2 regions of the Streptomyces sp. NPDC031121 genome follow, and region 2 is predicted to be linked to the other one. Evidence: predicted binding sites of a transcription regulator. Region 2 holds the regulator's gene; the other holds the start of a gene.
What was found. The regulator HspR, encoded in region 2, represses chaperone genes until heat shock. The targets are predictions, from matches to a motif close to TTGAGNNNNNNNNNCTCAA.

Region 1 (15,245 bases), on a different contig from region 2:
GTCGGGGCCCGGCCGGCGGCGACGACGCGGGGCGTCCGCTTCGGCAGGCCCTTGTCGGTGACGGCCTCCGCGATGCCGGGCTGGGGGTGGCTGCCCTGGCGGGGGACCCGCTCGTTGTCGGCGGGGGCGTGCCGGTGCGGCTCGGCCGCATCGGGTACGCCGCCGCCGGCGGTGAAGACATGGTCGGTCGGGGGCAGCCGTTCCGCGTCGGGGGCGACGGGTGCGGCGGACTGCCCGGGCAGCGCGGGGTCCCCGTCCGGTACGACGGCCGGCGGGGCGGCGGCGGGCGAGGACTCGGCGGCCGCCGGGCCGGTGTCGGGCACCCCGGAGGCGGACCGTTCCGTGTCGGGGACGACACGAGCGAGGAGTTCGTCGCCCGGATCCCGGTCGGCCGGGGTCTGCGCGGTGAACACCTGCTCGGCGGGCGGCACCTCCTGCTGCGGGACCCGCCGGCGCATCGGCAGCGGCGCGGGCGCTCCCTCGGGCGCGGCAGCGTGCGCGTCGGCGGCGGGGCCGTCGGCGGCGGCCGCGGCCTCGGCGGCGAAGGCGTCGGCCAGGGTGACGGGCGCAACGGCCTGCGCGGGCGCGGTGAACCCGTGCCCGGCAGGGGACCCGGCCGACGAGTCGGCCGACTTGGCGAGATCCGTCGGCGCGGCGGAATCGGCCGGCATGCCCTCGGCGGGAACATCGCCCTGCGCGGGCACGTCCCCCACCCCGTCGGCGGGCTCGCCCTGCGCGGGCACGTCCCCCTGCGCCGCGGCGGCCGGCACGTCCTGCTGGTCGGCGGCGATCTCGGGCAGCGACTCGGCATCGAGCTGCGGCATCGACTCGGCGCCCGGCTCCGGCAGCAGGTCCGTCAGCGGATCAGCAGCAACCTGCGGCATCGACTCGGCGCCCAGCTCGGGCAGCGGGTCCGTCAGGGGATCAGCAGCAACCCCCGGCAGCGACTCAGCGCCCAGCTCAGGCAGCGGGTCCGTCAGGGGATCAGCAGCAACCCCCGGCAGCGACTCAGCGCCCAGCTCGGGCAGCGGGTCCGTCAGGGGATCAGCAGCGACCCCCGGCAGCGACTCGGCAGCAACCTGCGGCAGCGGGTCGGCGCCCGGCTCGGGCAGCGGGTCCGTCAGTGGGTCGAACAGCGGGTCCGGGGCCGGCCCGGCCGCACGCGCGCCCGGAGCCTCGGCCGCCTCTTCGAGCGCACCGGTCTCATCGGCCGCACCACCCGGGGCCGCTTCCCCCGCAGCCACTGAAGCGCCGAACGCCCCGTATGCCTCGACAGGTTCCTCGACCCCGGTGCCCGCAGCACCACCGACGGCCTCGGCACCACCAGCGGCACCGGCAGCCCCGCCAACCTCGGGACCCTCAGCGGCGCCGACAGCCCCGACTCCGGCCGCCCCCGCGCCCTCCTCCGGCCGCATCCGCGGCGGAAGGATGTGCTCGTTGGCCTCCGCGACGACGCCCGGCAGCTGGAACCGCGGCAGGCCCGGCGCGGCGAAGGTGTGCACGGGGGACGCGGCCGGCGGCCCGTCCTGGAGGAGCGCCGCAGGGACGACGACCAGCGCTTCGGTGCCGCCGTACTGCCCGGCGCGCAGTTCGGCGGTGACGCCGTGCCGGGCGGCGAGGCGTCCGGCCACGTAGAGGCCGAGCCCGAGGCCGTGTTCGGCTTCGGTCTCCTCGTCGTACGCGTCGGGGGTGGCCAGGCGGGCGTTGAGCGCTTCCAGCCGGTCGGCGGTGACGCCGATGCCCTCGTCGACGACGCGGAAGACCACGTCGCCCGTGTCGAGGTGGCGGGCGGAGGCCTTGACCTTGACGCCGGGCGGGGAGAACGTCGTGGCGTTCTCCAGCAGTTCGGCGAGGACGTGGGAGATGTCGTCGGCGGCGTGTCCGGCGACCTGGGTGAACGACGGCGCCACGGCCAGGTCGACGCGCTCGTAGCGCTCGATCTCGCTGACCGCCGCGCGCATGACGTCGACGAGCGGGACGGGCGCCCCGCCGCCGGTGCCGTGCTCCTGGCCGGCGAGGACGAGGAGGTTCTCGTTGTGGCGGCGCATCACGGTCGCCAGGTGGTCGAGCCGGAAGAGGGTCTCGAGCCGGTCCGGGTCCTGCTCCTTGGCCTCCAGCTCCTCGATGACCGCGAGTTGGCGCTCGACGAGGCCGAGGCTGCGCAGCGACAGCGAGACCGACGTGGCAGACATGATCCGCCGGTGCTCTTCCAGGCCGGCCCGCAGGTCGCGGAGTTCCGCTTCGAGCGCGTCCCGGCCACTGGACAGGGCTTCGTTGCGGCCGATGAGGCGGCGCCGGTCGGCGTCCATGCCGGCGATCTTGGTGTGGAGGGAGACGGTCTGCTCGCGGACCGCGTTGAGGTGGCGGACGACTTCGGCGAACTCGTCGTTCCGGCCGGTGAAGCGGACGGGTTCGACGGAGCCCTCGGGTGTCGCGAGGCGGGCCGCGCCGCGCCGGAGGACGGACAGCGGCCGGGTGAGGGAGCGGGCGACGGCGGTGGCGACGCCGACGGCGACCAGGAAGAGGACGCCGAGCACGGCGATGACGAGTTCCAGGCGCGTCACGTCGTCGTCGCGGAGGGCCGCGAGGGCGGTGGCCCGCTGCCCGGCGAGGGTGGCCTCGACGGAGCGCATGCGGTCGATGCGGGCGGTCAGCGGCGGGGCGAGGGCGGCGCCGTCGAGCTTGCGGTCGGCGGTGGAGAGGGTGGGGCGCTCGGTGAGCCGCTTGAGGTGCTCGTCGGCGGCCTTGACCTCGGGTCCGGTGACGGTCGCGGCGAGGGTCTGGCGTACGTCGGGGCGGGCGGCGCGCGTGAAGTCGTCGAGGGCGGCCTGCTCCCGTACGCGGGCCCGCTGGGCGGCGGCGGACAGTTCGTCCGCGGCGGCGGCCCCTGCGCCCTGTTCGCTGCGGGGCACGGCGAGGGCGGCGAGGAGCAGTCCGCGGGTGGCGGAGGCCTGCTCCACGGCCTGGCCGAGGGGTGCCAGGGGGCGGGTGGTGGCGAGAGCGGCCTCGGCGCGCGGCGGGGTCTGCTCGGCGAGCCGGTCGCCGGGGGCGAGGAGTTCGGCGAGGACGCCGGCGTAGGCCTGGTGGGCGGCGAGGGCGGTGCCCTTGCCGTCGACGGCCTCGGTGCGGACGCCCTGGATGCGGCCCGCGGCCTTGGCGAGGGGCTCGTCGGCCTGGGCCTCGGCTTCGGCCTGGACCTCGGCGATGCGCCGGTCGGTGAGGGCGGCGCGCTCCTGGACGGGTCCCTTGGCCTGGCCTCCGGGCCGGCCCTTGGCGACGTACTCGACGACGGCGTCGCGCTCGTCGGCGAGGAGGTGCGCGAGGGTGAGGGTGTGCCGGGTCTGTTCGGCGAGGGTGACGAGCTGCTGGGAGTCGTTCAGCTCGCGGGTGGCCGTGACGACGGCGGGCGCGCCGGCCGCGAGGACGGTGAGGCCGGCGACGGCGACGCCGACGACCAGCCTGCTGCGTACGTGGACGCGGCGTCCTGCGGGGGCGGGTCCGTCGGTGGCGGTGCCGTTCTTCCGAGACCGCTTCTTCTGCACCGGTGCTCGCAATCCTGTACGTGTGCTCGTGCTCGTCTACTCGTGTGGCCGAGGTAACGGCCGGTCAACAAGTAAACGCCCCCTGCCCCCTCGTACCGCCTCAGACCTTCGCAGTGTGTTGGGGAGAGAGCCCGACATCGCCCACCCGGCCACTCGAACGAGTGAACATCACGGAAGAGTTGGCGACCAACTCGGCATCCCGGCCGCCGCGCCGCTCCGCGGACGGGTGGTTGAAAGATCGGTGGGGGCTTTGGCAGTATGCGCGCCCACATGCGGCCGGGGCGCGCGGGTGCCCCCGGGGGGCCGCGGCACGGCAGCCGGATGCCACCGCCCGCTCTGGTACGGACTTTTCGGCGCGGGGCGGCCCCGCGAGGGGGCGGCGGTGGGCAGAATGCCCGTATGCGCATCGACCTCGCCACGGCCCCCGGAGACCCGGAACGCCCCAACGAGGACTGGCTATCAGCCGCTACACCCGCCGCGGGGGGCGGCGTACTCGTCGCCCTGGACGGGGTCACGCCGCCCGCCGGCGACACGGGCTGCTCGCACGGAGTCCCGTGGTTCACGGCCCGCCTGGGGGGCCGATTGACCGAACTGTCCGGTTCGCGGCGGGACATGCCCCTGGCCCGGATCCTGGCGGAGTCGATCCGCGCGACGGCCGACGCCCACCGGGAGACGTGTGACCTTTCTCACGTACGCACCCCGCAGGCCACGGTGGTGGTCGTCCGCTGGGACGCGGAGGGGGTGGAGCACCTCGTGCTGTCGGACTCGGTGCTGCTGCTGGAGGCCCCGGACGGGGCGGTGTCGGCGGTGCTCGACGACCGGCTGGACCGGATCCCGCGCGCGGCGCTGCGGACGCGGGAGTCGGCGGACGCTCTGCGGAACGCGGAGGGCGGCTTCTTCACGGCGGCCGCGGACCCGGCGGTGGCCGCCCGGGCGGTGGCCGGGCGCACGCCGCGGGAGGAAGTGCGGTCGCTGGCGGTGCTGACCGACGGGGCGAGCCGGTGGACAGACACGTTCGGGGAGGGCGACTGGGCGCAGTGCCTGGCGGTGCTGCGCAAGGAGGGGGCGCAGGGGCTGATCGGGCGGGTGCGCGCCCTGGAGTCGGACCCGGACCGCCGCGGCCGGGCCCGCGGCAAGCGGCACGACGACGCGTCGGCGGCGTACGCGGAGCTGTAGGCGGGGCCGTCGGAGCCGAAGGCCCTCGGCCCCGAGGTCAGGCCCCGCCCCTGTTGGCACTGGCCCTGGCCCTGGCTCTCAGCAGTCCTCGCCCTGGTTGAGCTGGTTCAGCAGCCGGGCCAGCTCCGCGACCTCGCCGCGGTCCCAGTCGGCCAGCTTGCGCATGTACCGCTCGCGGCGGGCGCCGCGCACCTTCAGGAACCGCTCGCGGCCCTCCTCGGTGAGCCCGACGAGGAACGCGCGGCCGTCCGCGGGGTCCGGTTCGCGGGCCACCAGCCCGAGGACCTCCAGGGCGCGCAGCTGGCGGCTCATGGTGGCCTTGCCGACGCCGAAGTAGGCGGCGAGTTCGGTGGCCCGCTGGCGGCCGGCCGCCTCCAGGCGTACGAGCAGCCCGTACGCGGCGGGCTCCAGTTCGGGGTGGAGGGCGCGGGCCATCTCGCCGGAGGAGGCGCGGGCCCGCCGGAGGAAGACGGACAGTTCCCGCTCCAGGGCGAGGAACTCCTGGTCTTCGCTGCCGTGCACGTGCCGCTCCTGTCCGTGTGTCCGCACTGCTGTGCCGAGGGGCACCAGTATTTCGCAGCGCTCGCGGGCGCGGCCCGGGACCCCGCCGGAACGGGATCCCGGGCCGTGCCGGCCGGTGCCGGGGTCAGGCCGCCGCGGGGACGGCCGGCGCGGCGGCGTCCGCCGGGGACAGCGCCAGCTCCAGCACCTGGCGCACGTCGGTCACCGGGTGCACCTGGAGCCGCTCCAGCACCTCGGCGGGCACGTCGTCCAGGTCGGCCTCGTTCCGCTTGGGGATGATGACGGTGGTCAGGCCGGCGCGGTGCGCGGCGAGCAGCTTCTGCTTGACGCCGCCGATCGGCAGGACCCGGCCGGTGAGGGAGACCTCGCCGGTCATCGCCACGTCGGTACGGACCTGCCGGCCGGACAGCAGCGAGGCCAGGGCGGTCGTCATCGTGATGCCGGCGCTCGGCCCGTCCTTGGGGACGGCCCCCGCCGGGAAGTGGATGTGCACGCCCCGGTCCTTCAGGTCGGCGACGGGGAGTTCCAGCTCCGCGCCGTGCGAGCGGAGGAAGCTGAGCGCGATCTGCGCGGACTCCTTCATGACGTCGCCGAGCTGCCCGGTCAGGGTCAGCCCGGCCGCGCCGGTCTCCGGGTCGGCGAGGGACGCCTCGACGAACAGGACGTCCCCGCCGGCGCCGGTCACGGCCAGGCCGGTGGCCACGCCGGGGACGGCGGTGCGCCGCTCGGCGGGGTCCTGCGCGGACTCCGGGACGTGGTGCGGGCGCCCGATGAGCCCGCGCAGGTCGTCGGCGCCGACGTGCAGGGGCAGGTCCCGCTCGCCCAGCTCGTGCTGGGCGGCCGCCTTGCGCAGCAGGCGGGCGATCGAGCGCTCCAGGGTGCGCACGCCCGCCTCGCGGGTGTACTCGCCGGCCAGCTTGCGCAGGGCGGAGTCCTCCAGGACGACCTCGTCCGCGGCGAGGCCGGCGCGCTCCAGCTGGCGGGGCACCAGGTGGTCGCGGGCGATGACGATCTTCTCGTCCTCGGTGTAGCCGTCGAGGCGGACCAGCTCCATGCGGTCGGCGAGGGCCTCGGGGATGGCCTCCAGGACGTTGGCGGTGGCGAGGAAGACGACGTCGCTGAGGTCGAGTTCGACCTCCAGGTAGTGGTCGCGGAAGGTGTGGTTCTGCGCCGGGTCGAGCACTTCGAGGAGGGCGGCGGCGGGGTCGCCGCGGAAGTCGGAGCCGAGCTTGTCGATCTCGTCGAGGAGGACGACGGGGTTCATGGACCCGGCCTCCTTGACCGCGCGGACGATGCGGCCGGGCAGCGCGCCGACGTACGTGCGGCGGTGGCCGCGGATCTCGGCCTCGTCCCGGACGCCGCCGAGGGCGACGCGGACGAACTTGCGGCCCATGGCGTGCGCGACGGACTCGCCGAGGGAGGTCTTGCCGACGCCGGGCGGGCCGACGAGGGCGAGGACGGCTCCGCCGCGGCGGCCGCCGACGACGCCCATCCCCCGGTCGGAGCGGCGCTTGCGGACGGCGAGGTACTCGGTGATGCGGTCCTTGACGTCGGCGAGGCCTGAGTGCTCGGCGTCCAGGACGGCGCGGGCGCCGCGGATGTCGTAGGCGTCCTCGGTGCGCTCGCTCCAGGGGAGTTCGAGGACGGTGTCCAGCCAGGTGCGGATCCAGGAGCCCTCCGGGGACTGGTCGCTGGCCCGCTCCAGCTTGTCGACCTCCTTGAGCGCGGCCTCGCGGACCTTCTCCGGAAGGTCGGCGGCCTCGACGCGGGCTCGGTAGTCGTCGGACTCCTCGCCCTCCTTCTCGCCGTTCAGCTCGCGGAGCTCCTTGCGGACGGCGTCGAGCTGGCGGCGCAGCAGGAACTCGCGCTGCTGCCTGTCGACGCCGTCCTGGACGTCCTTGGCGATGGACTCGGCTACGTCCTGCTCGGCAAGGTGGTCGCGCAGCCAGGCGATGGCGAGCCGGAGGCGGGCGACGGGGTCCGCGGTCTCCAGCAGCTCCACCTTCTGGGCAACGGTCAGGAACGGCGAGTAGCCGGAGTTGTCGGCGAGCGCCGAGACGCCCTCGATCTGCTGGATGCGGTCCACGACCTGCCAGGCGCCCCGCTTCTTGAGCCAGCTGGTGGCGAGGGCCTTGTACTCCTTGACCAGCTCGGTGACGGCGCCGGGCAGCGGGTCGGCGAGCCGCTCGTCGACGCTCTCCCCCTCGACCCACAGGGCCGCGCCGGGGCCGGTGGTGCCGGCGCCGATGCGGACACGGCCGACGCCGCGGATGAGGGCGCCGGGATCGCCGTCGGCGAGGCGGCCCACCTGCTCGACGGTCCCGAGCACACCGGTGCCGGCGTACCTGCCGTCGACCCGCGGGACGAGCAGCACCCGCGGCTTCCCACTGCCGCCCGCCGCCTGCGCGGCCTCGACGGCACCCCGCACCTCGGCGTCGGACAGGTCCAGCGGGACGACCATTCCGGGCAGCACGACCTCGTCGTCGAGCGGCAGCACGGGCAGGGTGAGCGTTACGGACGTCGAAGCCATGATCTTCCTTCCGGCAGTCAAGTTGAGCTACACCGACTCAATGGATATGCGCGGGTTGATGTTCCCCAACAGGCGTTCGCCTGGGGCGAACGGGGTGGGTGGGTGGCCGGAGGTGGGGTCAGAGGTGGGGCGGCGCTGTCGGTGGTGCGGCTTAGCCTCCGGGCATGGGCATGATCGGGATGTACGTGCGGTTGCGGCCGGCCGAGTTTCGGCGGGCGCTGCGCGAGCCGGAGTGGGCGCGGGAGCTCGCGGAGGGGCTGGCCGAGGCGGAGTGGGGGGCGTCGTCTGCGGAGTCGGTGCCGGGGCGGTGTCACAGCACCGACAAGGCGTGGCACGCGTTGTCGGTGCTGCTGGACCGGATCGGCTTCCCGGTCGACGTCGTGTACGGCGACGCCGCCGTGCCCGGCGCTCCGCACTGGGGGTACGGGCCGCCACGGCACCTCGCGCCGGACCGCGTCGCCGCGGCCGCCGAGGCCCTCGCGGCCACGCCGCCCGAAGTGCTCGTCGAGGGGGTCACCGCGCGGGCCCTGGCCGCGGAGGAGGTGTATCCGGCCGCGGTGTGGGAGCGGGGGGAACCGCTGGATTGGGTGCTGGACCACTACCGGGAGCTGGAGCGCTTCTTCCGGGACGCCGCCCGGGAGGGGGACGGGATGCTCGTATGGGTGGCGTGACAGGGGGCGGGGCGGCGGGTGTTCCGGGCAGCCGGTTACGGGCACGTGCCGCGGCGGGCGTGAACGGTGAGGCGGGCGCCGTGGAGTTGCGTCACCGAGCAGAGGTCGAAGTGGGCGGCCAGGACCTCCCGTTTCACCGCCTCCCGCGGGTAGGGGTCCAGCGGCTGGCCCTCCGGGTCGGTGAGGGCCACCACCCGCGGTGACGCCAGCAGCCGGGCCCGGATCTCCTCCGGCGGCAGTTCCGTGCCCCACAGGGTCGCCGAGGCGGCGGGGGTGCGCTCCAGGGCCAGGTCGGTCAGGGTGCCGTACACACCGGGCGAGGACAGCAGCCACTCGCGGCGCCGGGCCGGCATGAACAGCACCGGGTCGCCGGGGCGGGCCTGCTCGCGTACGGCGGCCGCGACGGCGAGGGCGTCGTCCTTGCGGCTCTCGGGGGTCCGCAGCCACACCGACCAGCAGACGGCGGGTACGAGCAGGGCGGCGACCGGCACCCACGGCAGCGGGCCGCGCGCCGCGGCGAGGCGGGCCCCGGCGGCCAGGGCCGGTCCGGCGAGGGAGTAGAGGACGTACCGGTCGACGTACCAGGGGTGGACGAGGGAGACCGTCAGGAGCAGTCCCGGCGGGAGCAGCGCGAGCGGCACGGCGACCCGGGTGAGGCGGTCCGGCAGGGCGCCGCGCCGGGCGAGCAGCCACACGGCCGCGGTGACGGCCGTGTACGCCGCCCAGTCGTGCCACTTCGGCCGGCCGAGCCAGCCCAGCTGCTGCTCGGCCTGCCGGGCGCTGACCGCGGCGAGCGGCAGGAGGAGTACGAGCACGGCGGCGGCGCTGCGCCGCCAGCCCCGCGAGCGGCGGGCGGTGACGGCGTGCGCGGCCAGGGCGAGGACCGCGAACTCGTGCAGCCAGCAGCCGAGGAGCATGACCGCCCCGTACGCCGCCCAGCGCTCGCGCAGCATCAGGTACGTGGCCCAGGCGACGGCTGCGGCGACCAGCGCGTACGAGCGGCCCTCCTGGGCGTACGCCTGCACGGGCGGCAGCAGCGCGTAGACGGCCCCGGCGAGGAGGCCGGCCCGCTCTCCGGCGAGGCGGCGGCCGACCGCGGCGACGCCGGCGGCGGCGAGGGCGGTCGCGGCGACGGAGGGGAGCCGCAGCATCCACAGGCCGCCGTCGAGTGCCGCGTCCGGCCCGGTGCCGGAGACCCGGAAGAGGGTGTGCACCAGCAGGTAGTAGAGGCCGTGCACCGCGTCGACCTGCCCGAGAAGGTCCCACAGCCCGGCGGGCGGCCGGTGCGCGACCTGCCAGGTGACGGACTCGTCCCGCCACATGCTGCCCGCGCGCGCCAGCCCCCACAGGCCGAGGGCGAGGGCGAGCAGCGGCGGCAGTGCGCGCCGGGCGGCGGTGCGGATGCGGTCCTCCGGTGGGTTCCGTGGGAACGGTGCGCCGTCCATACTCGGGGGTCGGCCGACCGAGGGGTCCTGCGGGGGGTGGGTGTGCGCGCACGGAGAGTGGTGGGGGCGGCGGGAGCGCTGGCCTGGGTAGCGGTGGTGTCGGCCGGGTGCAGCCCGGCGCCCGGGGACGGCCCGTCGGCCGCGCCGGCGGGCGCGCCGCCCGCGACGGCCGCTCCTTCCACGCCGCCTGCGTCATCCGACGCCGCCCCGGCACCGGCCGCGCCCTCCTCGACCGCCGAGCGGCTGGTGGCGGTGACCCGCAGCGGCGGCTACGCCGGGAAGACGACCAGCCTGCTGGTGAAGGGCGACGGCTCGTGGGTACGCCTGGACGGCAAGGGCCGGCCGGCGGGCTCGGGCCGGCTCTCGCCGGAGGGCCTGGCGGAGTTGCGCGCCGCACTCGCCGCGGCGGACTTCCCGCGGCTGCCGCGGGTCTCGACGGCCGGCGGGACCGTCTTCGACGGGTTCACGTACGCGTTCGTGCACGCGGGACGCGAGGTGGCGACCGCCGACGGCTCCGTTCCGGCAGGGCTGCAACCCGTCCTGGACGCCCTTCCCCCCTTCGAGGCCGACTGAGCGCGGTCGACGTGCCCGCGGCCGCGAACCCCGGGCGGGAACCCGTCCCCCTGGCCGTTCCCCCGGGACGCCCTGCCCGCACCACACCCACCAGGCCCGGCCACCCCACCGCACACCCGCACCCGCCGAACCCCGGCCCCGGCCGCCCCCGCGGCATCCGGCATCCCCCGCCATATCCCCATTCCGACCGCAATCGGAATCAACAATTCCGGTGGTTTCGCTGTCTGAACCCCGCATAGCCGCAGGCCGGTGGCTCCTCTACGCTGCACCCCATCACGCGGATCTCCAGGGGCGGGACATGGAACAGACACACACCACCCACACCGGCGGCGCCGCGGCCACCCCAGGCGCACAGCGGCGCGTGCTCGTGGTCGAGGACGACCGCACCATCGCCGACGCCATCACGGCGCGGCTGCGCGCCGAGGGCTTCCAGGTGCAGGCGGCGTACGACGGCCCGGCCGCCGTGGCGTCCGCCGAGAGCTGGCTGCCCGAACTGCTGGTGCTGGACGTGATGCTGCCAGGCTTCGACGGCCTGGAGGTCTGCCGCCGGGTCCAGGCGCAGCGGCCCGTGCCCGTGCTCATGCTGACCGCGCGGGACGACGAGACCGACATGCTGGTCGGGCTCGGCGTCGGCGCCGACGACTACATGACGAAGCCCTTCTCGATGCGCGAGCTGGCCGCCCGGGTGCACGTCCTGCTGCGCCGCGTGGAGCGGGCCACGCTCGCCGCGCACGCGCCGCGCGGGGCCACGCTGCGGCTGGGGGACCTGGAGATCGACCACGCCCAGCGCCGGGTGCGGGTGCAGGCGGAGGACGTCCACCTGACGCCGACCGAGTTCGACCTGCTGGTGTGCCTGGCCGGGACGCCGCGGGCGGTCCTCTCCCGGGAGCAGCTGCTGGCCGAGGTGTGGGACTGGGCCGACGCTTCCGGGACCCGTACCGTCGACAGCCACATCAAGGCCCTGCGGCGGAAGATCGGGGCCGAGCGGATCCGCACCGTGCACGGCGTCGGGTACGCCCTGGAGACCCCGGCGCAGGCGTGAACGGCGGCCGCCCCGGCAGGACGCGCGGCGCCGGCCGCTCCCACGGCCCCGGACACCGACCCGGCCCACGCCCGGGACCCGGTCCGGGTGCCCACGGCGAGGGGCTGCGGCCCTTCTCGCCGTTCTCGATCAAGACGAAGCTCGGGACGCTGGTCGTGGTCTCCGTGTTCATCACGACGGGGCTGCTGCTGGTGGCCCTGCGCACGGACACCGAGCTGCGGTTCATCACGGTCTTCTCGGTGATCGCCTCGATGCTGATCACCCAGTTCGTCGCGCACGGCCTGACGGCCCCGCTGGACGACATGACGCGGGTGGCGCGGGCGATCTCGCACGGGGACTTCACGCGCCGGGTGCGCGGGGCGGGCCGCCGCGACGAGCTGGGCGACCTGGCCTCCACGATCAACCTGATGGCGGACGACCTGGAGGCGGTGGACCGGCACCGCCGGGAGCTCGTCGCCAACGTCTCGCACGAGCTGCGCACACCGATCGCGGCGCTGCGGGCGGTGCTGGAGAACGTGGTGGACGGGGTCTCGGAGGCCGACCCGGAGACCATGCGGACCGCGCTGAAGCAGACGGAGCGCCTGGGCCGGCTGGTCGAGACGCTGCTGGACCTGTCCCGCGTGGACAACGGCGTGGTCCCGCTGCGGGCGCGCCGCTTCGAGGTGTGGCCGTATCTGTCGGGGGTGCTCAAGGAGGCGGGGCTGGCGGCGGCCGGCCGGCCGGGCCTGGCCTCCGGCTCGGGCGGGCACACCCGCAACGACGTCCACCTGCACCTGGACGTGTTCCCGTCCGGGCTGACGGCGTACGCGGACGCGGAGCGGCTGCACCAGGTGGTCGCCAACCTGATCGACAACGCGGTCAGGCACAGCCCCGCCCTGGGGCGGGTCACCGTCCGCGCCCGCGCCGGGGAGGCCCCCGGGAGCCTCGCGCTGGAGGTGGTCGACGAGGGGCCGGGGATCCCGGAGGCCGAGCGGCACCGGGTCTTCGAGCGGTTCAACCGGGGCAGCGCGAACAGCGGCGACGGCGGGACGGGGCTGGGGCTGGCGATCGCCCGCTGGGCGGTCGAGCTGCACGGCGGCCGGATCGGGGTGGCCGAATCGGCTCGGGGCTGCCGGATCCTCGTCACTCTTCCGGGCAGCCCGCAGGCGCCGCATTGACGTAGGGTTCGACCGGGAAGGACATGATCTCGGCCACACGTGCCCGGGGTCCGTCAGGGGTGCGAAGCCAGGGGGTCGCAACCCGGTTGCCGCATACCCGAACCAGGCTCGTTTCCCGCCATTCCGGGCTCCGAAACCCGCCGTTCGGTGTGACCTACATGACGTAAGTCCCGCCCGGCCTGCATCTCCCCGCCCGGGAGGCGTAGCCTTTATTCCCGCTGTCCATACCTTGTGAAGCGGAAGAGGGCGGTTGCCGCCGTGTCGCCACAGTCCCCCAGTAACTCGAGCACGACGACCGAAGCAGCAGAGGGCGGGAAGTCCCCTGCCTCAGGCTTCGGCGCCAATGAGTGGCTCGTCGACGAGATCTACCAGCAGTACCTCCAGGACCCGAACTCGGTCGACCGGGCCTGGTGGGACTTCTTCGCCGACTACAAGCCGGGGGGCGCGAGCGCTCCCGCCAAGGCCGAAGAGCCGGTGAGTACCCCGACGACGGATGGCGCCTCCGCACAGGCCTCCACCGCCGTCACCGCGCAGGCCTCCGACGCCGCCGCCACGGGGGCGGCGAGCGCCGCGCCCGCCTCCGCCGCCGCACCCGCGCCTGTGTCAGCTCCTGCCCCTGCTCCTGCCTCCCCCTCTGGTGCCCCTGCTGTGACTGTCACCTCCCAGGCCCCGGCCGCCGCTCCGGCCGCGCCCGCCGCTCCCGCCGCCCCGAAGGCCGCGCCCGCCACCGAGGCCCCGGCGGGCCCCGAGCTGGTGACGCTCCGCGGCCCGGCCGCCGCGGTCGCGAAGAACATGAACGCCTCCCTGGACGTGCCGACCGCGACCTCCGTGCGCGCCGTCCCGGTGAAGCTCCTGTTCGACAACCGGATCGTCATCAACAACCACCTCAAGCGCGCCCGGGGCGGGAAGATCTCCTTCACCCACCTCATCGGCTACGCGATGGTGCAGGCCATCAAGGCCATGCCGTCGATGAACTACTCCTTCGCGGAGAAGGACGGCAAGCCGACCCTCGTCAAGCCGGAGCACGTCAACTTCGGCCTGGCCATCGACCTGGTCAAGCCCAACGGCGACCGCCAGCTCGTCGTCGCCGGCATCAAGAAGGCCGAGACCCTCGACTTCTTCGAGTTCTGGCAGGCCTACGAGGACATCGTCCGCCGCGCCCGCGTCGGCAAGCTGACGATGGACGACTTCACCGGCGTCACGGTCTCCCTGACCAACCCCGGCGGCCTCGGCACCGTCCACTCCGTGCCGCGCCTGATGCCCGGACAGTCCGTCATCATGGGCGTCGGCTCGATGGACTACCCGGCCGAGTTCCAGGGCACCTCGCAGGACACCCTGAACAAGCTGGGCGTCTCCAAGGTCATGACCCTGACCTCGACCTACGACCACCGGGTCATCCAGGGTGCGGCCTCCGGCGAGTTCCTGCGGATCGTCGCCAACCTGCTGCTCGGCGAGAACGGCTTCTACGACGACGTCTTCGAGGCGCTGCGGATCCCGTACGAGCCGGTCCGCTGGATGCGCGACATCGACGCCAGCCACGACGACGACGTCACCAAGGCCGCCCGCGTCTTCGAGCTGATCCACTCCTACCGGGTCCGCGGCCACGTCATGGCCGACACCGACCCGCTGGAGTACAAGCAGCGCAAGCACCCCGACCTGGACATCACCGAGCACGGCCTCACCCTGTGGGACCTGGAGCGCGAGTTCGCCGTCGGCGGCTTCGCCGGCAAGTCGATGATGAAGCTGCGCGACATCCTCGGCGTGCTGCGCGACTCGTACTGCCGCACCACCGGCGTCGAGTTCATGCACATCCAGGACCCGAAGCAGCGCCGCTGGATCCAGGACCGCATCGAGCGCCCGCACTCCAAGCCGGAGCGCGAGGAGCAGCTGCGGATCCTGCGCCGCCTGAACGCGGCCGAGGCGTTCGAGACGTTCCTGCAGACCAAGTACGTCGGCCAGAAGCGGTTCTCGCTGGAGGGCGGCGAGTCCGTCATCCCGCTGCTCGACGCGGTCATCGACTCCGCGGCCGAGGCCCGCCTCGAAGAGGTCGTCATCGGCATGGCCCACCGCGGCCGCCTGAACGTCCTCGCCAACATCGTCGGCAAGTCGTACGCGCAGATCTTCCGCGAGTTCGAGGGCAACCTCGACCCGAAGTCGATGCACGGCTCCGGCGACGTGAAGTACCACCTGGGCGCCGAGGGCACCTTCACGGGCCTGGACGGCGAGCAGATCAAGGTCTCGCTCGTCGCGAACCCCTCCCACCTGGAGGCCGTCGACCCGGTCCTGGAGGGCGTCGCGCGCGCCAAGCAGGACATCATCAACAAGGGCGGCACGGACTTCACCGTCCTGCCCGTCGCGCTGCACGGCGACGCGGCGTTCGCCGGCCAGGGCGTCGTCGCCGAGACGCTGAACATGTCGCAGCTGCGCGGCTACCGCACCGGCGGCACCGTCCACGTCGTCATCAACAACCAGGTCGGCTTCACCGCCGCCCCGGAGTCCTCGCGCTCCTCGATGTACGCGACCGACGTGGCCCGCATGATCGAGGCGCCGATCTTCCACGTGAACGGCGACGACCCGGAGGCCGTGG
Region 2 (15,245 bases):
CTGCCGACCAGCCGGCAGGAGTCGTCAGCTCGACTTTCGTCCAGGACGGCAAGATCCTCTCGCCCAGGGCCAATGAGTGCCGTCCGGGCGACTCCGCACCCAGCCGGGCAACTCTCAGGGAGGGAGACCTGGCCGTCGTACTCGTCCGGCGAGTGGGCGATTCCGCGCTGGTCACCGCCGAGCACGCGGGATGGACAGCAACCAGGTCGATCGGCATCATCCGCGCCGAGCCCGACATCGCGCGATGGCTGCGCATCTGGCTTCAGACACCCACGGCGAAGGCCAGGATCGACGAGGACGTGACGGCCCACGTCGAGCCCACCATCAGCCTTGACACCCTCCGCCGCATGCCGTTTCCGCTGCCCCCACCGGACGTCATCACCGCCTACCACCGGGCCTTCGGCCTCATCGAAGAGATGTCCTCCCTCTACCAGGCAACCGCGCGCAAGGCGGTGGAGCTGGCCGATGCACTGCACGACAGCTGCGCATCGTCGGCTCCACCGTGGGAAACACAGTCGCTGGCGAAAGTCGCCAAACCGAAGACCGGTAAAGGTGCCGAGCGCTCGCTTCCCCCGTTGGCCACAGAACCCACCATCGATGTAGTCGCCCCCAGAGACCTCTACGACCTCCCCGTACCTCACGTCCAGAAGTTCCGTCTGAGCGGCTCAGCGAGCACCGGTGAGGTACATCCTCCCGGCACTCTCATGCTGAGCACCCGTTCCGACGGCGCGCACATCGCTGTGCCCTGTCGACCGGCGACACCACTCAGAGGTGTCGTCGCTGTCAGGCCCATCGAGGTCGAGAACGGTTGGTGGCTGTTCCACGAGCTCAGGAGCCGAAGCGGTGACATCACACGGCTAGCGCAAGGCCAGAATGGCCGGGAAATCTCCGCCGGCGCCCTCAAACGCCTGGAGGTCACATGGCCGGACCGGTGCACGCGCGCTGACTTCCACAGGACGGCCGAGCCCCTGCACGCGATGGCAAGATTCTTGGTCTCCAAGATCACGACACTGCATGCCTTGCGGGACACACTCCTGCGCGACATCTCGGCGAAAGCCGGCGTTCTCCGGGAGCCGACCGCCGAGCCGGACGAACGGGGCTCTCACGCTCCTCGCCTCACTGAGGTCCCCTCACCCCGAGAGAGCAGGACCGGCCGTGAGCCAGGATGGTCCCTGGAGAATCGACGGGGACACGAGTGAGGACGGTGGAGACATGGGCGGCAGGCCGCTGCTGAACCGCAGGCTGGACGGGCTCGGGACGACGATCTTCGCGGAGATGTCGGCACTGGCGACAGCGACGGGCGCGATCAACCTGGGCCAGGGCTTCCCGGACACGGACGGCCCGGAGTCCGTACGCGAGGCCGCCGTACGAGCGCTGCGCGACGGCCGCGGCAACCAGTACCCGCCGGGCCTGGGCATCCCGGAGCTGCGCGAGGCGATCGCCGACCACCAGCGCCGCTTCTACGACCTGACCTTCGACCCGGACACGGAGGTCCTGGTCACCGCGGGCGCGACGGAGGCGATCGCGGCGACCATGCTCGCGCTGCTGGAGCCCGGCGACGAGGTGATCGCCTTCGAGCCCTTCTACGACTCCTACGCGGCCTGCATCGCCATGGCCGGCGCGAAGCGAGTACCGCTCACCCTGCGCGCCCCGTCCTTTCGCCCGGACCTGGACGAGCTGCGATCCAAGATCACCCCGCGAACTCGCCTCCTGCTCCTCAACACCCCGCACAACCCGACCGGGATGGTCCTCACCGCCGACGAGCAGAGCACCATCGCCGCGCTCGCTGTCGAGCACGACCTGCTCGTGGTCACCGACGAGGTGTACGAGCACCTGGTCTTCGACGGCGCCGCCCACGTCCCGATCGCGAGCCTCCCCGACATGCGCGAGCGCACCGTCTCCATCTCCTCCGCCGGCAAGACCTTCTCCTTCACCGGATGGAAGGTTGGCTGGGTCATGGCGGACGGCCCGCTCGTTTCCGCCGTCCGAACCGCCAAGCAGTACCTGACCTACGTCAGCGCCGGCCCCTTCCAGTACGCGGTCGCCGAAGCCCTCCGCCTGCCGGACACGTACTTCGACGGCTTCCGCGCCGACCTGCGACGCAAGCGCGGCGTCCTCGGCGACGGCCTTCGGGCGGCCGGCTTCGAGGTCTACCAGCCGGAGGGCACCTACTTCATCACCACCGACATCACGCCCTTCGGCGAGAAGGACGCCTACGCCTTCTGCCGCGTCCTCCCGGAACGCTGCGGCGTCGTCGCCATCCCCAACTCCGTCTTCTACGACGATCCCGAAGCAGGCCGCAGCCAGGTCCGGTTCACCTTCTGCAAGCGGACGGTTGTTTTGGAAGAGGCGGTCGAGCGCCTCGGTCGACTGTCTCGCTGAGCGCAAGCCAGACGGACGTGCAGGCACGGGGCCCATTCAGCCGGAGCCCGTGCCGCACGGGAACTACGGGTTACTCGGTGTCCTTTGGGTGCCGCGTGGATGCGTAGACCAGGAGGACGGTCGACGTCTCGGGGCTGACCAGATAGCGCACACGGCCGCCACTCGTAACCTCGAACTCCCATTGCTCCAAAGCGGAGCCCTTCCACTCCTTGGTGGCGAGCCGCCCGCGTAGCTGGTGCTGACGGTTCCAGTTGTCACGCGACAGCGGGTCGGTGCGCAGCGCCTCCAGGCAGCGGTGGGCACTGGAAAGCGCCGCGCGGCACAGCTCCTCCCACCCCGTCACGGCTTCCGTGGTCCCGAAGACCACGTTCCACCCGCTCAGGGGTGGGACGCTGACACGATCGCCCTTCTTCGGGCTCACCCGCCCACCTCGACCAACCCCAGGCCATCCCCGTCGAGCGGACGCAGAGCTTCCTTGAGCTGCTCCGGATCCGCGTTGATACGAGCCGTCGCCCTCCAGGAGACGAGCGCGCGGTGCACGGCCTCCCGCGCACCCAGCTCCGCCGCATCGGAAAGCGCTTCCAGGAGTTCCACGGTGAACGCGCGCATCTCTTCGTCGTCCAGATGCCGCACCCACGGGAAGACATCCGGCAGCGCCAGCAGGAGCGACCGAACTCCGTCATCGTGCTTCATGAGCGCGAGAAAGAGCCGGGACGCCGTCGTGAGGTTCTCCTCGGTGCGCTCCGCGTGCACGGCCGTCGTCAGCACCATGTCGGGCGCGTCCCGATGCGTGACACGCAGAGCACCGAGGGCGGCGGCCCGGGCAGCTACGGCCTTCGGGTTTCTCGACAGATCCGTGAACGAAACCGACTCGGGTTCGGCTCCCAGGTAAGCAAGGCTCATACTCAGACTTTACTCAGATCGTGTTCTGAGTGCCAGACCTCGGTGTTCCGTGCGCAGGACGGGTGGGCGGGTACGCGCGGCACCCGGGCCGCTGGCTCCTCCAGACCGGCCCTGTTCTGCGGCCGCCCCCGTCAGGGCTTCCGCACGGCACACGAAGCTGCTCCGGATCAGGTTGGCCCGCCTTCGGCGGCTGGGCTCCTGACGCGGCGCGGGCGGGCGCCGCGGCCGGTGTGGCCGCGGGGCCCGCCCGTGCTCCCGTTCGGGTGCGGCGGCTTGCCGGAGGGGTCAGCCCTCCTCGCCGTCCTTGCCTTCCTCGTCGGCCTCCAGGTCCTTCTCCAGGCCCAGCTGCTCCACGAGCCACTTGTCGAACTCGATGGAGGCGCGGACCCAGCTGACCGTGGAGGACACGAAGTGCTCCAGGCTGACGCCGGTGCCGATCAGCATCTGCGCCTCGCCGATCAGGCGGACGGAGCCGTCGTCGTGGGTGTGGCTGTAGACCTTCGGCCACAGGGTGCGGCGGTTCCAGTCGTCGATGGTCTCCAGGAGCCTGGGCTTCTCCTCGATCGCGTGGGGGCGGTCGTAGAAGGTGCGGACGGAGAAGACCTGCTGCTCGGCCTCACCCCGGAACATGAAGTAGGTGCGGAATTCCTCCCACGGCGCCGCGAGGTCGCCCTCGTCGTCGACGACGTACTTGAGCTCCATCTGCTCCAGCAGCTGCTTGACCAGATCCTGGTCGGGGACCACGGGGCCCGCCGGTCCTGTGGCCTGCGGTTCGGGCTGCTGCCCTCCGAAATTCGGAATCGAGGCCGGGTCGATGCTCACCGTGTTCTTCCCTTCGTGCGGATGCTGTCATCCTCCCCCATGGCGCCTACCCCGTGTCCAGCCCCGCACGTGCGATCCGCTCCGAGCGGACACGATTGGTCCGCCCGGAGCGGTCGCGGGCCTATTCGGCCCGGCCCACGCGGAGGCCGTCCCCGTCGACGTCGACCCGGACGGTGTCGCCGTCGCGGACCTCGCCGGCCAGGATCTCCCTGGCGAGGCGGTCGCCCACGGCCGTCTGGATCAGGCGGCGCAGCGGCCGGGCGCCGTACGCGGGGTCGTTGCCCTTGTCCGCCAGCCAGGCCAGCGCCGCGGGCGTGACGTCGAGGGCGAGGCGGCGGTCGGCGAGCCGCTTGGCCAGCCGCGCCACCTGGAGCTCGGCGATCCGGGCCAGCTCGTCCCCGCTGAGGGCGGAGAAGACGACCAGGTCGTCGAGGCGGTTGAGGAACTCCGGCTTGAAGGAGGCCCGCACCGTCTCCAGGACCCGCTCGCGCTTCTCCTCGGGCGTGGCCGTCGGGTCCATCAGGAAGTGGCTGCCGAGGTTCGAGGTCAGGATGAGGATGGTGTTGCGGAAGTCGACGGTGCGGCCCTGGCCGTCGGTGAGCCGGCCGTCGTCGAGGACCTGGAGCAGGATGTCGAAGACCTCGGGGTGGGCCTTCTCCACCTCGTCCAGCAGGACCACGCTGTACGGGCGGCGGCGCACCGCCTCGGTGAGCTGGCCGCCCTCCTCGTAGCCGACGTAGCCGGGAGGGGCGCCGACGAGCCGCGCCACGCTGTGCTTCTCGCCGTACTCGGACATGTCGATGCGGACCATGGCGCGCTCGTCGTCGAAGAGGAAGTCGGCGAGCGCCTTGGCCAGCTCGGTCTTGCCGACGCCGGTCGGGCCGAGGAACAGGAACGAGCCGGTCGGGCGGTCCGGGTCGGCGATCCCGGCCCGGGTGCGGCGCACCGCGTCGGAGACGGCGCGGACGGCCTCGCCCTGGCCGATCAGGCGGCGGCCCAGCTCGGCCTCCATGCGCAGCAGCTTCTGCGTCTCGCCCTCCAGCAGGCGGCCGGCCGGGATGCCGGTCCAGGCGCCGACGACGTCGGCGATGTCGTCGGGGCCGACCTCCTCCTTGACCATGGTGTCCTTCGCGGCCTCCGCCTCGGCCTCGGAGGCCTCGTCGAGCTCGCGCTCCAGGGCCGGGATCTCCCCGTAGAGCAGCTTGGAGGCGGTGTCGAAGTCGCCGTCGCGCTGGGCGCGCTCGGCCTGCCCGCGCAGGTCGTCCAGGCGTTCCTTGAGCTCGCCGACGCGGTTGAGGGACTGCTTCTCCTTCTCCCAGCGGGCGGTCAGGCCGCGCAGCTCCTCCTCCTTGTCGGCGAGGTCCTTGCGGAGCTTCTCCAGGCGCTCCACGGAGGCCGGGTCGGACTCGTTCTTCAGCGCCAGCTCCTCCATGCGGAGGCGGTCGACGGCGCGCTGGAGCTCGTCGATCTCCACCGGGGAGGAGTCGATCTCCATGCGGAGCCGGGAGGCGGCCTCGTCGACGAGGTCGATGGCCTTGTCGGGCAGGAAGCGGGAGGTGATGTACCGGTCGGACAGGGTCGCGGCGGCCACCAGGGCGCTGTCGTTGATCTGCACCTTGTGGTGGGCCTCGTAGCGGCCCTTGAGGCCGCGGAGGATCGCGATGGTGTCCTCGACGGTCGGCTCCGCGACGAGGACCTGCTGGAAGCGGCGCTCCAGCGCCGGGTCCTTCTCGATCCGCTCGCGGTACTCGTCGAGGGTGGTCGCGCCGACCATGCGCAGCTCGCCGCGGGCCAGCATGGGCTTGAGCATGTTGCCGGCGTCCATGGCGGAGTCGCCGCCGGCTCCGGCGCCGACGACGGTGTGCAGCTCGTCGATGAAGGTGATGATCTGGCCGTCGCTGGACTTGATCTCGGCGAGGACGGTCTTCAGGCGCTCCTCGAACTCGCCGCGGTACTTGGCGCCGGCGACCATCGCGCCGAGGTCGAGGGCGACGAGGCGCTTGTTGCGCAGGGACTCGGGGACGTCGCCCTTGACGATGCGCTGGGCCAGGCCCTCGACGACGGCGGTCTTGCCGACGCCGGGCTCGCCGATCAGGACGGGGTTGTTCTTGGTGCGGCGGGAGAGGACCTGGACGACGCGGCGGATCTCGTGGTCGCGTCCGATGACGGGGTCGAGCCTGCCCTCGCGGGCGGCTGCGGTGAAGTCCGTGCCGAACTTCTCCAGGGCCTTGTACTGGCCCTCGGGGTCGGGGGTGGTCACCCGCCGTCCTCCTCGTGCTTGTCGGAAGGCGTCCAGCAGCTTGGCCGCGGTGGCGCCCTGGGCGGAGAGGACCTCGCCCGCCGCGCCGCCCTTGGCGGCGATGGCGATCACGAGGTGTTCGGTGGAGAGGTAGTCGTCGCCGAGCCTGCCCGCCTCCTGGTCGGCCTCGGCGAGGACGGCGAGGAGCTCGCGGGTGGCCTGCGGGGGCGCGACCGTGGAGCCGGTGGCGCTGGGCAGGGCGGCGAGCAGCCGCTCCGCGCCGGCGCGGACGGCGGCCTGGTCGGCCTCGGCGGCGGCGAGGAGGTCGGTGACGTTCTCGTTGTCCTCGCCCGCGAGGAGGGCGAGGAGGAGGTGGGCCGGGGTCAGGTCCGCGTGCCCGTCCTTGACGGCACGGCTGGTGGCGTTGTTCAGCGCGTCCCGGCTCCTGTTGGTCAGCTCGGCGTCCACGGGCGGCTTCTCCTCTCCGTACGGGTGCGGGTGCGGCTGCGGGTGCATGTCGGTGCCGCAGGATCTGACAGAGACAACGTGCGCAAAGTTGAGTCTATTCCACTCAAGCCCGGGATCGTAGTCTCTCCGCATGTCCCATGACGTTCGCCATCCGGCGCCCGAGTACCTGGCCTTCTGGCGGGAGCGGCACGTGTGCACGCTGACCACGCCCCGCCCGGACGGCACCCCGCACGTGGTGCCGGTCGGCGTCACCTACGACCCCGCCGCCGGGCTCGCCCGGGTGATCAGCAACCGGCACAGCAAGAAGGTCCGCAACGTGCTGGCCGCGCAGGCGTCGCCGGCCGGCGCGGCGCGCGTCGCCGTGTGCCAGATGGAGGGCCGCCGCTGGGCCACGCTGGAGGGCCGCGCGGTCGTCCGCACGGAGGCGGAGGCGGTCGCCGACGCGGTGGCGCGCTACGCGGAGCGCTACGGGCGCACACCCTCGCCGAACCCGGACCGGGTCGTGATCGAGATCGCCCTGGACCGGGCGATGGGCCGCGCCTGAGCGGACGGCCGTGCGGGCCGGGCCGCGGGCCCGCCCCCGCGGGTGCTGTCCGGTTCTGCTTGTCCGGTTCGGCTACTGGACGCGGACATCACAACGGCGCCATCGTGGTCAGGTCCACGATGGCGCCGTTGTGTGGGGGAAGCACCTGGGGCGATCTGCAACGACGGGGGAATCGCCTCAGGCACTGCGGGGGGTGGCGGTGGTGATGTCGGGTTCGAAGAGCTGGTGGTCGCGCTGATCGAGGTTCACGAAGACCATGCCGTAGCGCACCTCGCAGCGGACCGGCTGCGGCGCGCCGCGGGGGCGGCGCAGGCAGCGGTAGGCCCGGACGTCCTCGTCCTCCTCGCGCGTGATCACGATCGGCTGGCCGAAGAGGGTGACCATCAGCGAGTCGCCGACCTGGGGGATGGCCGTCGCGAGGTCGATGAACTGCCAGCCGGAGCGGTATGCGGAAGCCATCTCGCGGCGGAAGCCGCGGTCGTCGGGGGTCATGCCGCGCTCTCCACGACAAGTCCGGCGGACGCGGTGTCGGCGGGGGCGGAGCGCCATCCGCTGTCCAGCGGGGCGGCACGCCACCCGCTGTCCATCGACGGCTCACGCCATCCGCTGTCCTCCAGCAGCGCCGCCCGGATGTCCGCGGCACCCCCTCCGGCGCCCCCCAGCGTGGCTCCGGCGAGTCCCAGACCGGCCACAGCCGAGAAGATGACGGTGGCAAGCGCCGAGCGAAGCATTCTCTTGTTCATGGTCGGCTTCGTCCTCACTTGATGAAATCCTCTCCCCCGCCTGTCAGACGATGGCTCATTCAGGCACGTCGCTGCCACAGGGACGATGCATCATGTTCTTGCATGTTCAGGACCCTGGGGGGTGGAGATTTGGCACTAAACACAACAAAAGCGACACATCCCCATGCGGTCACCGACCTGTGCAGCGAGGGCGCACGGCTCTATACGAGCGCGCTGCGCACCGGCCGCATCGCACGTGCGGACGTGAAAACGGCTCCTTGCCTGCTCGATCTGGCGTTGCTGCAGCCGGATCCCGATGACGTCAATTCGCTCCGCCCGGTTCCGCCGGCGGTCGCACTGGCCCAGCGGCTGCACCCGATCGAGCGCGAGATCCGCGACCGCCGGCGCGACTCCCTCGAACTGTCCGAGGCATTCGAGCCGTTCCTCGCCATCAGCGCGCAGGCACCCGCCAGCACCCACGCCATCACCGTGCTGGAGGGCTTCGACGCCATCAACGCCGCCCTCAACCTGGCCACCGCCGAGTGCCACACCGAGATGCTGACCGTCCAGCCCGGAGGCGCACGCCCCAGTCTGGAGCTTACGGAAGCCCTGGAGCGGGACCAGCCGCTCACGGACCGCGGTGTCCGAATCCGTACCCTCTACCAGCACACCGTCCGCCACAGCCGCGGCACCCTCGCGTACATCGACATCCTGAAGGCCGGCAAGGTCGAAGTCCGCACGCTGGAGGAGCTCTTCGAGCGGCTCATCATCTTCGACCGCACCGTCGCCTTCATCCCCGCCAGCGACGACCGCCAGGTCGCCCTGGAGCTGCGCCACCCCGGCCTCGTCGACTACCTCATCAAGGTGTTCGAGCAGCTGTGGCACCGCGCGGTGCCGCTCCAGGAGGAGGTCACCTACCGGCACACCCGCGACGGCATCTCGGGCGTGCAGCGCACCATCGCCCAACTCCTAGTCGAGGGGCACGTGGACGAGGCGATCGCCCGCCGGCTGGGCATGAACGTACGCACCTGCCGCGCGCACATCGCCAAGCTCGCCGGCATCCTCGGCAGCGGCAGCCGCGCCCAACTCGGCTTTCTCATCGCCCGGTCGGGGATCCTGGAGGAGGACGACCCAGAGTGAGCGGGGGCGGGCCCGGCAGGCCCGCGCAGACGCCTGAGGCCGGCCCCCGGCGGCCGGACGCGCAAAGCCCCGCCCGGAGGACCGGGCGGGGCCTTGCGCGCACCGTACGGGCCCCCGCGGGGGCGCCTGGGCGGGGGCGCAGCGGGGGCCGCGGTCAGTCCGCGGACCGCTTCGGCGCGGGCCGCCAGACGACCAGGGCGCTGCCCGCCGCCGGCGGCTGGTACTTGACCAGATCCCGCCGGTACGAGGCGTGCACCTGGGCTTCGCGCTGCTGCATCACCGCGGCCGCTCCGTCGACCGCGGCCGACAGCTCGGCCACGCGCGCCTGGAGGGCGGCCACCTGGTTCTGGAGTTCGATGATGCGCTTGATGCCGGCGAGGTTGACGCCCTCGTCCTGGGAAAGCGCCTGCACCGTGCGGAGCAGCTCGATGTCCCTGGCCGAATACCGCCGGCCGCGGCCCGCGGTCCGGTCGGGGGAGACCAGGCCGAGACGGTCGTACTGGCGCAGCGTCTGGGGGTGCAGGCCGGAGAGCTGGGCGGCCACCGAGATCACGTACACCGGGGTCTCGTCGGTCAGCTCGTACGCCCCGCCACCGAACCGCGGCTGTCGTCGGCGGCCGTCCATGTCATGCTCCCTTCGCGGACTCGAACAGCGCGGCGCGCGGGTCCTCCGACACCGTCGCGTCGCGGTACATCTCCAGGGCCTCACGGGCCTTGTCCGACAGCGCGGCCGGAACCGCGACCTCCACCGTGACGAGCAGGTCGCCGCGGGTGCCGTCCTTGCGGACGGCGCCCTTGCCGCGGGCGCGCATCGTGCGGCCGGACGGGGTGCCCGGCGGAAGCTTCAGCGTCACCGCGGGGCCGTTCAGGGTCGGGACCCTGATGTCGGCGCCCAGGGCCGCCTCGGTGAACGTGACCGGGACGGTCACCGTCAGGTTGTCGCCCTTGCGGGAGAACACCGGGTGGCTGCCCACGTGGACCACGACGTACAGGTCGCCGGCGGGTCCGCCGCGCTCGCCCGGTGCGCCCTTGCCGCGCAGCCGGATCCGCTGGCCGTCGGAGACGCCCGCCGGGATCCGGACCTGCATCGTCCGGGAGGACTTGGCGCGGCCGCTGCCGTGGCAGACCTCGCAGGGGCTCTCCGCGATCAGGCCGCGGCCCTTGCAGTCCGCGCACGGGTCGGTCAGCGAGAAGCCGCCGCCGCTGCCCCGCGACACCTGGCCGGTGCCGACACAGGTCGGGCACACCCGCGGGGTGCCGTTCTTGTCGCCGGTGCCCGAACAGGCCTTGCAGGGAGCCTGGGAGGACATCCGCAGCGGGACCGTGGCCCCGTCCACCGCCTCCGTGAAGGAGAGGCTGACCTCCGACTCGATGTCCTGGCCGCGGCGCGGCTGGGTCCGGGCGCCCGGACCGGCGCCGCCGCGGTTGAACAGCCCGCCGAACACGTCGCCGAGGCCGCCGCCGAAGCCGCCGGCGCCGCCGGGCTGGGCGCCCCCGAAGAGGTCGCCCAGGTCGAAGTTGAACGAGCCGCCCGCGCCGGGACCGGGGCGGAACCCGCCGTTCCCGAACAGGGCGCGGGCCTCGTCGTACTCCTTGCGCTTCTTGGCGTCGCCGAGGACGTCGTTCGCCTCGGAGATCTCCTTGAAGCGCTCCTCGGCTGCGGCGTCGCCCTTGTTGGCGTCCGGGTGGTACTCGCGGGCGAGCTTCCGGTACGCCTTCTTGATCTCGGCCTCGGTGGCGTCCTTCGGGACACCGAGGACCTTGTAGTAGTCCTTCTCGACGAAGTCCTTCGTGCTCATCCCCGGTGTCCCTCCTCCCGTGCCTTCATCTGACCACGCCCCGGGACGTCAGCCCTTTTCGGGAGCATCCGCGTCCTTGTCCGACGGCGTGTCGCCCTCCGCGGACTCGGACTTGGGGGCCGCGCCCGGCTGGGGCTCGGCCACGGCGACCCGCGCGGGGCGGATCGTGCGCTCCCCGATCCGGTACCCGGGCTGCAGGATCGCCACGCAGGTCGTCTCGGTGACGTCCGGCGCGTACGAGTGCATCAGGGCTTCGTGGATCGTCGGGTCGAAGGGCTCGCCCTCCTTGCCGAACTGCTGCAGGCCGAGCTTGGCGACGGCGGTCTCCAGCGATTCGGCCACCGACTTGAAGCCGCCGACCAGCTCGCCGTGGTCCCGCGCCCGGCCGATGTCGTCCAGGGTGGGCAGCAGCTCCGTCAGCAGGTTCGCGACCGCGATCTCCTTGACGGCGACCCGGTCCCGCTCCACGCGGCGGCGGTAGTTCTGGTACTCGGCCTGGAGCCGCTGGAGGTCGCCGGTGCGCTCGGCGAGGGCCGTGCGCGCCTGGTCCAGCTGCGCCAGGAGGGCCGCGTCCGCGTCCTGCGGGGCGGACGTGGCGGACCGTGCTCCGGAGTCCCCGGCCGGGGCCGCCGGCTCCTCCGGGGAGGAGTCGGCGGTCTTCGGCTCGGCGGCGTCCTCAGGGGCGGCGCCGTCGGGGACTTCGGGCTTCTCGTCGAAACCCTGGGTCTCCTCCGGCATCAGTGCGCGCCCTTCGGCTTGTCCTCGTCGACGATCTCGGCGTCGACCACGTCGTCGTCGGCCTTGGCCTGGCCCGCGTCACCGGCGCCGCCGGCGGCCTGGGCGGCCTGCGCGTCGGCGTAGATGGCCTGGCCGAGCTTCTGGCTGACGGCGGCGACCTTCTCGGTGGCGGTGCGGATCTCGGCGGTGTCCTCGCCCTTGAGCTTCTCCTTCAGCTCGGCGACGGCGGCCTCGACCTCGGTCTTGACCTCGCCCGGGACCTTGTCCTCGTTGTCCTTGACGAACTTCTCCGTCTGGTACACGAGCTGCTCGGCCTGGTTGCGGGTCTCGGCGGCCTCGCGGCGGCGCTGGTCCTCCTCCGCGTACTGCTCGGCCTCCTGGCGCATCCGGTCGACCTCGTCCTTGCCGAGCGAGGAGCCGCCGGTGACGGTCATCTTCTGCTCCTTGCCCGTGCCGAGGTCCTTCGCGGTCACGTGCATGATGCCGTTGGCGTCGATGTCGAAGGAGACCTCGATCTGCGGGACGCCGCGCGGGGCCGGCGGCAGGCCCGTCAGCTCGAACATGCCGAGCTTCTTGTTGTACGCCGCGATCTCGCGCTCACCCTGGTAGACCTGGATCTGCACGGACGGCTGGTTGTCCTCGGCCGTCGTGAAGATCTCCGACCGCTTGGTCGGGATCGTGGTGTTGCGCTCGATGAGCTTGGTCATGATGCCGCCCTTGGTCTCGATGCCGAGGGACAGCGGGGTGACGTCGAGGAGCAGGACGTCCTTGACTTCGCCCTTCAGGACGCCGGCCTGGAGGGTGGCGCCGATGGCGACGACCTCGTCCGGGTTCACGCCCTTGTTGGCCTCCTTGCCGCCGGTCAGCTCCTTGACGAGCTCGGCGACGGCGGGCATGCGGGTGGAGCCGCCGACGAGGACGACGTGGTCGATCTCGCTCAGGGCGATGCCGGCGTCCTTGATGACGTTGTGGAACGGGGTCTTGCAGCGCTCCAGCAGGTCGGCGGTCAGCTGCTGGAACTGGGCGCGGGTGAGCTTCTCGTCCAGGTGCAGCGGGCCCTCGGCGGACGCCGTGATGTAGGGCAGGTTGATCGTGGTCTCCGTGGAGGAGGACAGCTCGATCTTCGCCTTCTCGGCGGCCTCGCGGAGGCGCTGGAGCGCCATCTTGTCCTTGGACAGGTCGACGCCGTGGCCGTTGGCGAACTGCTTGACCAGGTAGTCGACGACGCGCTGGTCCCAGTCGTCGCCGCCGAGGTGGTTGTCGCCGTTGGTGGCCTTGACCTCGACGACGCCGTCGCCGATCTCCAGCAGCGACACGTCGAAGGTGCCGCCGCCGAGGTCGAAGACGAGGATGGTCTGGTCGTCCTTGTCCAGGCCGTACGCCAGGGCGGCGGCGGTCGGCTCGTTGACGATGCGCAGGACGTTCAGGCCCGCGATCTCGCCGGCCTCCTTGGTGGCCTGGCGCTCGGAGTCGTTGAAGTACGCCGGGACGGTGATGACCGCGTCGGTGACCTTCTCGCCCAGGTAGGCCTCGGCGTCGCGCTTCAGCTTCTGCAGGATGAAGGCGCTCATCTGCTGCGGGTTGAAGTCCTTGCCGTCCAGGTTGATCTTCCAGTCGGTGCCCATGTGGCGCTTCACCGAGCGGATGGTGCGGTCCACGTTCGTGACCGCCTGGCGCTTGGCGACCTCGCCGACGAGGACCTCGCCGTTCTTGGCGAAGGCGACGACGGACGGCGTGGTCCTGGCGCCCTCGGCGTTGGTGATGACGGTGGGCTCGCCGCCTTCGAGAACGCTGACGACGGAGTTAGTGGTGCCCAGGTCGATGCCGACCGCACGTGCCATTTCGATTCCTCCAGCTGACTTGAGTGGAACAGACTCAAGGGTGCCGCACCGGCCCGGCTCCGTCAACAGAGGTGAGTCGGGTCGGCTCAACTTCTATCTGGGTCTTATGCTCAGCCGCGAGCGGACTTCGAGCGGGGCGCGCCCGAGTGGGGGACGCGGGCGCCCGCGCGCTGCGCGGCGCCCGGCAACCTGCGCGGGGGCGGTGCACGGTGCCTGCATGCCGCTGCCGCCCCTCCCCCTCCCCCGGGTCCGGCGCCCCGCCCGGCGCACCGACCCCCGCCCGCACCCCGCCGCCCCGCGACGCCCCCTCCCCCGGCCCGCCCTGCGGCTGCCGCGGCCGGCGCTCCGGATCCCCCGGCCCGCGCTGCGGCTGCCGAAGCCCGTACTGCGGGTGCCGCGGATGCCGCGGATGCCGGCGTACCCGGCCAAGCGGGCCTTCGACCTCGCCGCGGGCCTCCTCCTGCTGGCCGCGGCCCTGCCGGCGCTGCTCACTGCGGCCGCCACCCTGTTCCTGGCCCGGCCGCGCGCGGGCGGCAGGATCCTGCTGCGGGAGCCGGCGGCGGGGCTGGGCGGGCGCCCGTTCCGCACGTGGCGGCTGCGCACCGAGGGGGCCGGGCGCGTCGGAGCGGCGGTCCGGCGGTGCGGGCTGGACGCGGCGCCGCAGCTCCTGAACGTGCTCCGGGGCGAGATGTCGCTCGTCGGGCCGCGGCCGGAGGCCCGTACCGACCGGCCCGACAGGCTGCTCGTACGCCCCGGAATGACCGGATTGTGGCAGGTCAGCGCGCGGTCGGACCTCCCCTGGGAGGAGATGGCCCTCCTGGACCGGCACTATGTGGAGAGCCACTGGCTGGGGATGGATCTCGCGATCCTCGCCCGTACCCCCCGCGCGGCCCGTGAACACAGGCATGCCTGAGCGACACAGATCACCGCACGTTCACCTACAGCGCAGCGCGGAGAATGGGTAACCTCAAGCCCTGACTCAATAAGTTACTGCTTAGTAAGTCCCGCCCGAGGAGCCCTCCCATGCAACTCGCCGCGATCATCGTGTCGCTGGTCCTGACCGTGGTCGGCGTCGCGCTGCTCGCCCGAGCCGTGGCGCAGATCTACCGGTTCGTGAAACTCGGCCAACCCGTGCCGGCGGGCAGCCGCACGGACGACCCGAAGGCCCGAACGCTCACCCTGGTCCGCGAGTTCCTGGGCCACAGCCGGATGAACCGCTGGGGCATCGTCGGCTTCGCGCACTGGTTCGTCGCGATCGGCTTCCTGACCCTGCCGCCGACCCTGGCGCAGGCGTACGGCCAGCTCTTCCAGGCCGACTGGACGCTGCCGGTGCTCGGCGGGTTCCTGCCGTTCGAGATGTACATCGAGTTCATCGGACTGATGACGGTCGTCGGCATCGCCGTGCTGATGGTGATCCGCCTGCTGTCGCTGCCGTCGCGGGCCGGCCGCAAGTCGCGCTTCGCGGGCTCGAAGGCCTGGCAGGCGTACTTCGTCGAGTACGTCATCCTCACGATCGGCCTGGCGATCCTCGCCCTGCGCGGCCTCGAGGGCGCCATCCACCACGTCGACTCGTACGAGCCGGCGTACTTCGTGTCGTACCCGCTGGTGCTCGCGTTCGACGGCCTGTCGACGACGGCCCTCCAGAAC

Region 1: a site for HspR is predicted at 7,793-7,811, ahead of lon (endopeptidase La). Genes of this name have one in related genera too.

Annotation. Positions count from the first base shown of each region.
Region 1 covers NZ_JBVIGV010000001.1:482,514-497,758, reverse strand. The annotation lists gene ACZ462_RS02330 (sensor histidine kinase) at 1-3,542, opposite strand, end outside; gene ACZ462_RS02325 (protein phosphatase 2C domain-containing protein) at 3,942-4,718, shown strand; gene ACZ462_RS02320 (MarR family winged helix-turn-helix transcriptional regulator) at 4,797-5,240, opposite strand; gene lon (endopeptidase La) at 5,365-7,770, opposite strand; gene ACZ462_RS02310 (YfbM family protein) at 7,935-8,441, shown strand; gene ACZ462_RS02305 (glycosyltransferase family 39 protein) at 8,477-9,886, opposite strand; gene ACZ462_RS02300 (hypothetical protein) at 9,929-10,459, shown strand; gene ACZ462_RS02295 (response regulator transcription factor) at 10,758-11,501, shown strand; gene ACZ462_RS02290 (HAMP domain-containing sensor histidine kinase) at 11,606-12,658, shown strand; gene ACZ462_RS02285 (multifunctional oxoglutarate decarboxylase/oxoglutarate dehydrogenase thiamine pyrophosphate-binding subunit/dihydrolipoyllysine-residue succinyltransferase subunit) at 12,917-15,245, shown strand, end outside.
Region 2 covers NZ_JBVIGV010000014.1:3,310-18,554, reverse strand. The annotation lists gene ACZ462_RS24990 (restriction endonuclease subunit S domain-containing protein) at 1-1,199, shown strand, start outside; gene ACZ462_RS24985 (pyridoxal phosphate-dependent aminotransferase) at 1,213-2,382, shown strand; gene ACZ462_RS24980 (hypothetical protein) at 2,453-2,803, opposite strand; gene ACZ462_RS24975 (prevent-host-death family protein) at 2,800-3,285, opposite strand; gene ACZ462_RS24970 (YbjN domain-containing protein) at 3,571-4,107, opposite strand; gene clpB (ATP-dependent chaperone ClpB) at 4,229-6,814, opposite strand; gene ACZ462_RS24960 (pyridoxamine 5'-phosphate oxidase family protein) at 6,945-7,358, shown strand; gene ACZ462_RS24955 (Rieske (2Fe-2S) protein) at 7,536-7,850, opposite strand; gene ACZ462_RS24950 (hypothetical protein) at 7,847-8,101, opposite strand; gene ACZ462_RS24945 (helix-turn-helix transcriptional regulator) at 8,204-9,220, shown strand; gene ACZ462_RS24940 (heat shock protein transcriptional repressor HspR) at 9,375-9,845, opposite strand; gene dnaJ (molecular chaperone DnaJ) at 9,847-11,019, opposite strand; gene grpE (nucleotide exchange factor GrpE) at 11,068-11,757, opposite strand; gene dnaK (molecular chaperone DnaK) at 11,757-13,598, opposite strand; gene ACZ462_RS24920 (sugar transferase) at 13,816-14,511, shown strand; partial or broken gene ACZ462_RS24915 (heterodisulfide reductase-related iron-sulfur binding cluster) at 14,622-15,245, shown strand, end outside.